2 regions of the Sporosarcina sp. FSL K6-6792 genome follow, and region 1 is predicted to be linked to the other one. Evidence: riboswitches for the same ligand, from Rfam matches in the RefSeq annotation. Region 1 holds a riboswitch; the other holds the start of a gene.

The links. A riboswitch is a leader RNA that binds a small molecule or an ion and turns the genes downstream of it on or off. The one in region 1 is predicted to bind thiamine pyrophosphate.
Region 2: linked by a shared signal. The riboswitch ahead of tenA (thiaminase II) and the one ahead of MKZ26_RS08445 (acetylornithine deacetylase) in region 1 are both predicted to bind thiamine pyrophosphate.

What each region holds. Positions count from the first base shown of each region.
Region 1 covers NZ_JBBOSA010000001.1:1,761,244-1,767,246, reverse strand. Annotated here, with positions in the region: gene MKZ26_RS08450 (S-layer homology domain-containing protein) at 1-1,326, shown strand, start outside; TPP riboswitch at 1,345-1,447, shown strand; gene MKZ26_RS08445 (acetylornithine deacetylase) at 1,659-2,945, shown strand; gene MKZ26_RS08440 (LLM class flavin-dependent oxidoreductase) at 3,061-4,125, opposite strand; gene MKZ26_RS08435 (NAD(P)-dependent oxidoreductase) at 4,149-4,790, opposite strand; gene MKZ26_RS08430 (Rrf2 family transcriptional regulator) at 4,929-5,357, opposite strand; gene MKZ26_RS08425 (LysE family translocator) at 5,976-6,003, opposite strand, start outside.
Region 2 covers NZ_JBBOSA010000001.1:1,488,923-1,494,925, reverse strand. Annotated here, with positions in the region: gene MKZ26_RS07100 (ABC transporter permease) at 1-274, opposite strand, end outside; gene MKZ26_RS07095 (ABC transporter ATP-binding protein) at 271-1,020, opposite strand; gene tenA (thiaminase II) at 1,007-1,699, opposite strand; TPP riboswitch at 1,807-1,910, opposite strand; gene MKZ26_RS07085 (exonuclease SbcCD subunit D) at 2,061-3,218, shown strand; gene MKZ26_RS07080 (SMC family ATPase) at 3,215-6,003, shown strand, end outside.

The DNA.
Region 1 (6,003 bases):
GCTGTAACAGTAGATGTCATTCAAAAAGAAAATGAAGTGGCTTCATTTGAGCTAAACCGTTATGACAAATACAAGATTAAACGTAATGATAAAGACGTTTTTGGCAGTGACACAACATCCTATCCGACGGGTTTACTCAAGTTTGTGAAGCTAGATGGATCAGTGAAGGAGCGGATGGTTGGTCAGTCTTATTTGTCGAAGCAATTGTCATTAGAGTATGAGAATGATGGCTACAGTTACATGCGTCAATTGCTCGGTGAAAAAGAGGCACTGTCTTATGCTCAGGTTGGAACAACATTATTGTCTGTGCATACGTTAAATTCAAAAGGCAATGACATTGTAGATCAGTGGTATATGAATGCGGATGACCAATTATTTGCGAATGAAGAGAATATGGAGAGCTGGATGCTTGAGTCAGCTAAGTATTATAAAAAACGTAATAATTGGTACACGGCGGGTGGCCCATACAATAAAATGGCGATAACCACAGAGCCAATGCCTGATACAGGGCAAGGATATGGGCGGAACTTACTTCTATTAAAAGAAGATCGTGCGCTGGTTTTATATAATGAGCAAGAGGATCGTTATTTTGAGAACTTAATTTACAACTCATTTGTTAACTTGAAGAATTTCAAAGGTGACAAAGATTATTGGGAAACAGAAGTTACAAGCACCTATTTGAAAGATTTATATGACATTACAGCTCCATTCATTGATACACGTTTTAATGAGCAAATCGCGCTTTTCTACTATAATAGTGGCGCTGATTTTGGAATTGATAATGCAAAAGAACCATTGCGTAATTATGCTGACTTACTGGTCTCGCAAAAAAGTAAAGGAAACGTCATTGCTGTGAATGACGAGTCTTACTACATCGCGGATTACTTCCCGATTGCACAGCAAGTAACGACGCATGCCTCTATGAATCATGTGTTGGGCGGTATGAACGTTTTACTCATGGCTTATAATGAGTTCGGTGATCAGAAGTATTTAGATACAGCGCAGGCTATACAAACAGCGATTGTAGCGGATAAAGAGGATTGGATTCGTGATAATGGCGATATTTGGTATCGTATTTCCGCATTACGTGACTTTAAAGGCGATGATTACAAGCATCTGACTTTAGAGGATTTAATAAATTCGTACAAACTTTGGAAAGATATTGATCCGACGTATTTGCCTTTATTAGAAGAAATGATTGCTTCAAAAGCTTCGTTTTTATCGAATGAAAATTTAGGTTACACAACTAAAATAAAGAACGGGTTACGTGATATCGACTTATCGAACTATCTTCCTAAAGGGGAAGAAAGAACAGATGCATTGTGAAGAAGAATAAAACTAAATAGATACTGCTAGGGGAGCCGTTTAGGCTGAGACACATCATAGATGTAAACCCTTCGAACCTGATCTAGTTCATACTAGCGTAGGGAAGCAGCTGAAACTCTACACTCAATGTCTTTATATGCGTAGAAAACAGCCGCCTTCCGATTATGGAAAGCGGCTGTTTTCTGTTCCAGTGTATATATGTTGAACAAATGAAATAAAGATAGTGAACTGTGCGAAGGCGCATTACAAGGGCTAGCGCCGTAGTGAATTCAATGGAATTCTTTATTTCAACGTATATAGATTCACCTACCAAAAATATAGATAAGGGATGGATGAGTAAAATGGAAAATAGAATTAGTAACCTAGTTGATGAACGTCAAGAGGAGTTAGTGCAATTGCTAGCGGACCTCGTTCGTTTCCCGACAGTTAGTCCACCGGCAAGAAATACAACAGGCGTACAGCGGTATATTCAAGACTTTTTAGAACAAGAAAAATTTGAAACGGTTAGTTGGGATGTATTTCCTGGCGACCCGAACGTTGTAGGCGTTAAAAAGGGAACGGATGGAAACCTGTATAACAGCCTAATCATTAATGGACATATAGACGTTGCGGAAGTGGGGGATGAAACAGAGTGGACTGTGCCTGTCTTTGAACTGACGACTAAAGATGGCAACGCATATGGGCGAGGAACATCTGATATGAAAGCTGCAGTGGCCGCGACTTTACTAGCCGTTAAATTATTAAACGAGCTAGGTGTGGAACTGAAAGGTGATTTGCAAATTCAGACTGTCATTGGGGAGGAAGCGGGAGAGGCTGGAACACTTTCATGTATGGAAAAAGGCTATACAGCAGATTTTGCACTCGTAGTCGATGGCAGTGATCGTCAAATTCATGGTCAGGGTGGTGTGATTACCGGCTGGATAACGATTAAAAGTAAGGAAGTTTTCCATGATGCAATGAGGATGAGTATGCTTCATGCAGGCGGTTCGGTTAATGGGGCTAGTGCGATAGAAAAGATGATGAAGGTTATTGCTGGATTACAAGATTTAGAACGTCACTGGGCTGTGACAAAAAAATATCCGGGTTTTGTGCCTGGCACCACTACTATTAATCCGGCAGTTATAGAAGGAGGAAGGCATGCAGCTTTTGTGGCGGATGAATGTCGGCTCTGGATCACCGTTCATTTCTATCCGAATGAAACCTATCAATCTGTAACAAAAGAAATCGAAGAGCATTTGAACAATGTAGCAAAAGCAGACACGTGGTTAAGAGAAAATCCCATTCACTTTCGCTGGGGGGGAAAATCAATGATTGAAGAACGTGGAGAAATATTTCCGGCGCTTGAAATGAATGCGGACCATGCAGCTGTTCAACTTCTTGCGCATTGTCATGAACAAACCGAAAAAAGTCCTGCAATAATAGGTATGTCGAGATCAGTAACAGATGCGGGCTGGCTAGGAGCAGCAGGAATTCCAACTGTTATCTATGGTCCTGGAAAGTTGGAAGAGGCACATTCAGTCGATGAAAAGATAAACATTGAAGAATTAGTGGTATTTACCAAGACGCTTATGATATTTATAAATGAGTGGTGTAATACGAAAAATAGGGAGTGTAAGTAATCTCCCCATTCATCTAGTATTAGTATATTGTTGCATATTGCCAAATAATTGGGGTTATTTCTGATGAGGTTTCAAATGGTTGCTATGTTTCGAGTTGAATTCTCATGGGATAGACTTACCGAGCCGTTTCACGCCGAACGATCGGAGCTACTTGTGTTGCTAACATTTCAATACTCGCTGCGACTTTAGAAAACGGCAAGCCGCCGATATCCATTTGTGCAATGAATCGTTGATGTCCAAATAGTTCGTGTTGGTGGAGAATCTTCTCAATTATTTGCTGAGGGCTACCGACAAATAACCCGGTTTCGGGACTGGCCATATGACTGAAATCAGAACGGGAAATTCTCGTGCCCATTCCACGCTGTTTGTTCACGTATCCCCAATAATTTGCATAGTAAGGATAAAACTCGTCTTTCGCTTGTTGGGATGTCTTTGCTATATACGTATGTCCTGTTACAGCCACTTTTAAATCTTCTACACGATGTCGGGCACTTATGCCGGCTTGGCGATACAAATCAACAAGTGGTTTGAAACGAATTGGATCCCCACCAAGGATAGCTAATGCTAAACCAGTTCCAAGTTTTCCAGCTCGTATTGCACTATCAGGTGTTCCACCTACACCAACCCAAATCGGCAGTTTATTTTGAACAGGGCGCGGGGCAATCATAGAATTAGTTAAAGGCGAACGGAATGACCCATTCCAATTGACGATTTCATTGGTATTCAATTGTTGAAGCAGTCGTATGTTTTCATCGAACAGTTCGTCATAATTGTTTAAGTCATGACCGAATAACGGAAAAGATTCAACGAATGCACCACGACCTGTAATAATCTCAGCGCGACCATTCGAAATTAAATCGAGTGTAGCAAAATCCTCGAATAGGCGAACAGGGTCGACTGTGTTCAAAACAGTCGTTGCACTCGTCAATTTAATACGCTTCGTGTTTTGTGCCACTGCCGCCAGAACAACTGGCGGAGCTGATACGGCATAGTCTAAGCGGTGATGCTCACCGACACCAAAAATATCAAGTCCGGCTTCTTCAGTCAGCTTTCCAATAGCCAATACTTCATGAAGGCGCTGATGAATACTTATTGTTTTTCCAGTTAGGGGATCTGGACCAAGATCCCCAAATGTATATATTCCAATTTCAATTCCGGGTTTCCTAGTTTCTGTTTGCATTGTTCTCATCTCCTAAAACTAAGTTATTCCGCTTCAGAAATAAGGGTGAAACGTTCATTTATATGTTGAGGATTTTCGATTTCATCAAGAACTGCAATTGCATAGTCAGCATAGCTTACATAGCTGTCACCTTTTGAGTTCACGATTAAATTGTCTTTTCCTTTTTGATACGAACCCGTTCTTTTTCCTTCAGGATTAAAGAATGCTGCTGGGCTAATGAATGTCCATTTAACTCCACTCGTCTTTTGCAGGTCTTCTAAGTTCTTTCCTTGATTGGAAGCAGTTGCAAAGTATTCTTTAGGGAATTCCGGTGTGTCCATAAGACGGATAGTTTTAGCTTCATCTACAAACAAGCTTCCCGCACCACCTACAACAATCAATCTTGTTTCTGGAGCGCCTTCAAACGCCTCTATTAACTCTCTTCCGGCATCTAGATGAAGATGTTCCTGCCCTGCAGGAGCACCGAATGCATTTACAACAACATCAAATTGACGAAGGTCTTCAGCTTGTAGATCAAATATATCTATTTCGAGGGCGACAACATTTTTTTCAGTTAGTTTTGCTGCATTTCTAACGATAGCTGTTACTTCGTGTCCACGGTCATTCGCTTCTTTTACAATAAGGCTTCCTGCTTTTCCTGTAGCTCCGATAATTCCAATTTTCATGTTTAAATCCTCCAGTAAATTAGTTATTTTATGCACATAAAATAATACGCGCCTAGTGATTTGAAGCCATTGGCTATAATTAATCCAACTGTAACTGTAATGGTTACAGTTACAGCGGTGGCTGAAAAATCGAATGAACTATCCGATTTTTTGTGTTAATACCGATACTAATTCTTCCATCGTAATTTCATGTAACACAGATTCCATTGCTTCTTGAGCTCGAAGTAAAATCAGCTCAAGAACTGCCTCAATGTTGGCGCCAACCGGGCAATTTGGATTTGGTTTTTCATGAAATTGAAAAAGCTCGCCTTCTTCCACGACTTCGACTGCTCTGTACACATCGAGTAAAGTAATCTCTTTTAAAGGTTTTTGAAGCGTAGCTCCCCCAAGACCTTGCCGAACTTGAATAAGTCCTGCATTTCTTAGTTTACCAATTATTCTTCGTATGACTACAGGGTTTGTATTCACACTTTCTGCAATCCATTCCGAAGTACAAAGCTCGTTACTTTCAATCGCCACGAGGGATAGAATATGAACTGCAACTGTAAAGCGACTACTGATTTTCATTGCAAGTAACCTCCCGGTGTAATCATTATAGTTACAACGCGTATTGATTGTCAATTATTATTATTCAAGGGATGGGGAGTGGGTTGTAGAACGCTTGGCGCTTTGGGGATGCCTTTGTCGCGCCTGCGCTAGGGTATTCATTATCGAGAGAAATGTAATTTTGAGATGTATATGCTGAGATAATAAGGTGATTACTAGTTGATACTAATTATATTAAAGAAAGTCGTACTCCAACTTGCAGATTTCATCACCGCTAATGAAATGCGCTTTCTCACATAGACCGTCTAGCGAAGACGCGATTTCGTGGTAGCCGGAGCGATAAGACTGAAAGCGGCCTCCTTTCTGGCTTATCGCGGGAGGCATCCACAAAGCGTCGAAGCGGTATTGGTAGGAGTTCTATTTTATGCTAGGTATCAGACTTTTCAACAGCCTCCCAAAAGCCTTGTAAAGTGCATATCCGATATTCATTTGTTCAACATATATAGGGTATTTGATTTTGATACAGAGCTGGAAATTATGGTTTTAGGGCCTTATACTAAACAAGTTTTAGAGACCCGGTTCTTGTTAACTTCACGAAACCTCTTGTTGGAAAATATAATTATCTATACCAATAAAGTGTTAACGACTTTGAAAAATGACTTTAAAA
Region 2 (6,003 bases), 270 kb from region 1:
TGAGAATTGGATAGAGTGCTTTTCGTATGCCTGGACGGGAAGACATTAGCACTGCAATGGCTGTTCCTGAAATAATCGAAATGGCTAGGCCGATAATAATCGTCATCAAAGTAACCGGCAGATGTTTCAACAATAATACTTCCTTCAGTTCCCAAAAACGTATAAAAATTTGAATAGGGGAAGGTAGAATGAACGCTTTACCGTAAAGGCGTGCACCCAACTCCCAGATACTTAGAAATCCTGCAATAATAACTAAGGATGCCGTATTTTTCACAGTGTTACCTCACTTCTAAGCTTGCCGATAAGCAGTTCTTTTAGCTCGAGCATTTCAGCGCGATGTAAATCGTTTCTTAGTCGAGGTCTTTCAAGAGGTACTTCGATTTCCACAAATGAAGTGACAGGTTTGTTTTGCAACAGAAAAATACGGTCTGACAGAAACAGTGCTTCCTCTACGTCATGTGTGATGAAAAGGACAGTTGATTTGCGCTTTTCCCACAGATTGATGAGCCACTCTTGCATAGCCAGTCGGGTGATGGAGTCGAGTGCTGAAAATGGTTCATCCAACAATAGTAGGGAATTGCCAGAAAGAACAGCGCGTAAGAAAGCGACGCGCTGCTTCATTCCACCCGAAAGCTCTCCTGGATAGTTATCCTCTGTTCCACCAAGACCGAACTCTTGTAATAATGGTTGTACTTGTTCCTTGGCGGCCTTCTTATCTAATCCGGCTACTTCAAGCGGAAGACATGCATTTTCTAAAATGGTTCGCCAAGGCAGTAACAGATCTTGTTGTGGCATATAGCCAATCTTTCCGAGGCGCTGACTATTTGGATTTCCTTCAAGAGAAATGGTACCCCTTGAGGGTTCATCTAACCCGGTTACAAGACGAAAAATCGTACTTTTACCGGAACCGCTAACACCAATTATCGAAATAAACTCACCGGGAAGAATGTTGAATGACAGATTATCGAGTATGCTGTTGCCTGATTGGTACGTGAATGAAACACCGTCAAACGATAGCATTTATCATTTCAACTCCAGGCCACATTTGTTTTGTATTTGCCATATCCCAAAACATATATTCATAACGAGTTGTATTGAGGAAGATTTCCTCGAGCTTTAACAGTTCATGCTCCGGTTTTCCTTCTGCTGACTTGTTCATTAAATCAATACACCAGCCCGCAAGTTCCTTGAATTCATCCGAAGAATACATCTGAATCCAATCGCCATATAACGAGTGATCGGCAGCACCTGGAATAGCATTTAGCTCCTTACCGATCTCCCAGTAACTCCATGCGCAAGGAAGCAGAGCAGCCATCACTTCCGCAACGGTTCCATTTTGACAGACGTGTAACATGTAGTGCGTATAGGCAAGAACAATTGGTGACGGCTTAGCGTTTTCAAGTTCCTGTTCAGAAATGCCGAACCGTAGTGCGTAGCTTCGATGCAGGGCCATTTCCTTGTTCAGCGTCCCATCGAGTAGTGTCGCGAATTTGCCCATCGTTTCCAAGTCGTCGGCTTTTACAGCCCCAATCGCAAACAGTTTTGCATAATCAATCAAATACAAGTAATCCTGTACCATATAAAACCTGAATTTATCCGGATCAAGCGTCCCATCGCCAATTCCTTGTACGAACGGATGGCTATGATTCTGTCTCCAGATTGGTAACGTCTTTTCTAACAAACGGTCAGTGAACTTCATGATATCAACACTCCCTTTGTATTCTTGAAAACCAAAAAACCCACTCCTTGAAGAAGAAGTGGGTTGTAGACAATCAAAAGTATCCCGGAAAATAGACCGGCAGAATTATTGTGTCAGCACCTCTTCCTTACGCTGGTATTAACCAGTTCAAGTTATAAGGGTCAAGGCACATGCCTCTCTCAGCTCTGTTAGAGCACCCCTAGCGGTGGATCATATGAAATTGGACTCATCCCCATTATAAGCATATTAAAAATAGAAGGTCAACCTTAACTTTGTGAAAAGTTAGAAAGGAATGTATGTTTCCTTTTACGAGAATTATCCTGTAAAGTAGAAAGAAAAAGTATTGAAGGGGGAAATGAATTTGAAATTTTTCCATACAGCGGACTGGCATTTAGGCAAGCTCGTTCAAGGTATATATATGACAGATGGACAGCGTTATGTACTTGATCAATTTGTAGAGGCAGTCGAAGAAGAGAAGCCAGATGCGGTCATTATCGCAGGCGATTTGTATGACCGTGCGGTGCCACCTACAGAAGCGATTGCACTACTTGACGAAGTGCTTGGAAAAATCACTATGGAACTTGGAATACCTGTCCTTGCGATTGGAGGAAACCATGATAGCCCGGGACGCCTCCATTTTGGAAGCGGATTGATGCGAGTAAATGGCTACCATATTGCAGGTCAGATGACGAAAGTAATCGAACCGGTCGTTTTGTCAGATGACTACGGTGAGGTTCATTTCCATCTCGTACCATTTGCGGATCCTTCTGTTGTAAAACATTTGCACGAAGATGAAACGATTGTGAACCATAACGATGCGATGAAGAAAGTGACGGCAACTATCCGTGAACAAATGGTGGAGGGGGTCCGACATGTATTTGTTGGACATGCTTTTGTGACACCTCACGGAGAAAGTGAAAATAACACGAGTGACTCCGAACGACCGTTGGCAATTGGTGGAGCAGAATATGTGTCGGCGCATCTTTTTGAAGGATTTAATTATACTGCACTTGGCCACCTACATCAGGCGCATTATGTGTTAAATGAAACAGTGCGGTTTGCGGGTTCGCCAATGAAATATTCGATTTCAGAAGAACATCATAATAAAGGGTTTCTAATTATCGAACTTGATGCTGCAGGGCAGGTATCTGTTGAGAAACGGGAGTTGAAGCCTAAGCATGATATGCGGACGGTTGTAGGGACGATGGAAGATATTTTGTTGCACCCAGTAAGTGAGGATTATGTTTTTGTAAAATTGCTAGATGAGACACCGGTTTTATTCCCGATGGAAAAAGTACGGTCAGTCTATCCGAACGCGATGCATGTTGAGCGTAAAGTGCTCATGCTGACCGCAAATACGGTTGATGAGCAACGTATGGAACATGGGAAGCATGATGATTTAGCACTCTTTAAAGCATTTTACGAAGAGATGAAAGGAGAAGCGGCAGACGTAGAAACGGAGACCCTCTTTTCAGAAGTGCTCCATGAAGTTATGCACAAGGAGGGAACTGAGCTGTGAGACCAATTCAATTAATGATGACGGCATTTGGACCATATAAAGGGACGGAAACAGTCGATTTCAGGGAATTGAAAGACAATCGACTCTTCGTTATTTCGGGAGCTACTGGTGCGGGGAAAACGACAATATTTGATGGGATTTGTTTTGCGTTATATGGCCAGGCGAGCGGAGAAGATCGAACGGATAATCGTGCGATGCGAAGCGACTTCGCAGACGACGCAGTTCAAACGACCGTTGAGTTGACGTTTGACATTCATAATCGAACGTACCGTATCATGCGGCAAATACCGTATGTCAAACAGGGGAACAAGTCAGAAACGTCTGCGCGCTGCGAGTTCTATGAACTGACAGAAGACGGGGAGGTACCACTTGTCGACAGGCAGATTGTATCTGAAATTAACAAGAAGGTAGAAGAACTAATCGGCTTTACACAAGCACAATTCAGTCAGATTGTTATGCTACCGCAAGGAGAGTTCCGAAAGTTTCTAACGTCTGATACAGAAAATAAAGAAACAATCATGCGGAAAATATTCAAAACAGATAAGTACCGTGAAATTGTGGAGCAGCTAAAAGGGAAGAAAGACAACGCACAAGCGACTCTGATGAAAGAGATGCAACAGAGCGAGGGGCATATTGGACAAATAGCGACCTTACTGCCCGAGCGTGAGTCATCGGTCTTTACTGTTCTTGCGAATGAACATTACAATGTGAATCAAGTCGTTCAAGGATTAGAAGAAGAATTTGCGTTTTATCAAGACAAGACGGTTGTTGTTAAAAAGAGTTACGATGAAGTTTATGCAAAGCATACAAAAATGCAAGAAATGTACCACGCCGCGAAAAGTATGAATGAACGTTTTATTGAACTACGTCAAAAAGAATTATCGTTAAATAAGTTAACGGAACAGTTGCCGATTGTGGAACAAAAAGAACAACAAATAGCCGACGCAGAGCGAGCTGTTTCAATCGGTGAACTTGAGATGCAATTACTCAAATTGAAAGAAGAAACTGCCACGAAAGCAGGTAATCTTAAGAATGCGAAGGAAGCAGTCCAGATAGCAGCAGAAAAAATGGAACTTGCTGGAGAGCGTTTTCGAGTGGAAGAAGCAAGGAAAACGGACCGTGAAAAGCTGACGGAAAGTTTGATACGACTAAAAGATTTCCTTCCGGCTGTTTCAAGTTTGGCATCGAAGGAAACTGCTCTTGATGTGATGAAAAAAGAAAACAATCATTTGGAAAAAGAACTTGGAAAAACCGTTAGAATGACAGATGAAGAAACGAAGAACTTGGAAAAAGTGAAAGTAGAAATCGAGATGTATGAAATGGGACAAGTTCAGTACGATGAACGTATCGATCAACTAAATGAAACGATTGAAAAGTGCAAACTACTGGATGAATTCATTGCGATTCGAAATCGGATACACGTATTGGAACAAGGAAAGAATGATCACGAGGCGCGTTATGAGAAAAGTAAATCGGAATACGATGCAGTAGAACAACTTTGGCTAAATAACCAAGCAGCTATGTTGGCTGAGTCTTTAAAAGACGGGGAATCCTGCCCCGTATGTGGGAGTGAACATCATCCCGCTAAATCGCATAAAACAATTGAAGTAACCATTTCAAGGGAAAAGCTGGAAGTGGAGAAAGAACGGCTGAAAGAAGTCGAGGGGCAATTCCGAACCGCGGCTATTACCTACCAAAATACAATCGAGCAGTTAACTGATAAAGAAAATGAAATGAAGCGTTTAGCTATAGAAAAGGATAATAATAATTTACATGAGGTAAAACAGAAGCTAGAAGCGGAAGTGGCTAAGCTTCGCGCGGATCGAAAATTGCTAGTTAATCTGAAAGTGGAATTGAAAAAGAAAGAAGTAATTGCAGCGCAAATCGTGGCGCAGAAAACTGAAATGGAACGTGCATTGTTTCAACAACAATCGTCCTATGATACACAACTAGCCCTGTTTAACATGACATTACAAACGATACCCGAAGATGTACGGGTACTAGCCACGCTTCAGGAGCGGATTGCTGAAACTGAAAAGAAAAAAGAAGAATTAGATTACGCTTGGGAAGTAGTCCAGAAAGTGCGTGAGGAAACGAGCGAGAAGCTGGGGGCGGCGAAAGTAGCAGAAATTCATGCTGGGGAAACCTTGGAAGAAGTTGTAGGGAAGAGGGGCCAGGCGGAGAGTAGATTCAAAAAAGCTTTAGAAGAATCGGCATTCCCAACAGAACAGGCTTATCGTGAGGCGAAAATGCAAGAAGTTGACCGCATTTTGTTGAAAGAAAAAGTGGCGGTATTCAAACAACAACTTCATAGTTTACGCGATGCAGTAGGGGAGTTACGGGTACTGCTTGAAGGGAAAGAAGTGGTGGATTTGAGCGATTTGGCAACGAAAGTGGCCAAATTGAAAACTGATTATGAAGCCGCTCTTACTGACTATAATGCTTCTTCAGAATATGAAAAAAACGCATTCAGTTTGAAGGAGAAACTTGTACAGTCATCCGTAACAGTGATTGAACTTGAACGAATATATGGGAGAATCACAGACCTTTACGATATCGTAAGAGGACAGAACGGTTTGAAGTTGTCATTCGAACGCTATATTCAAATCGAATACTTGGAACGCATTATCCAATCGGCGAATGAACGTTTGAAAGAAATGTCGAACGGGCAGTTTGTTTTAATCCGCAGTGACCGTCAGGAAGTACGAGGGAGACAAAGTGGACTGGGTCTCGATGTATATGATGCTTATACAGGGCAAACACGTGACGTGAAGACATTGTCAGG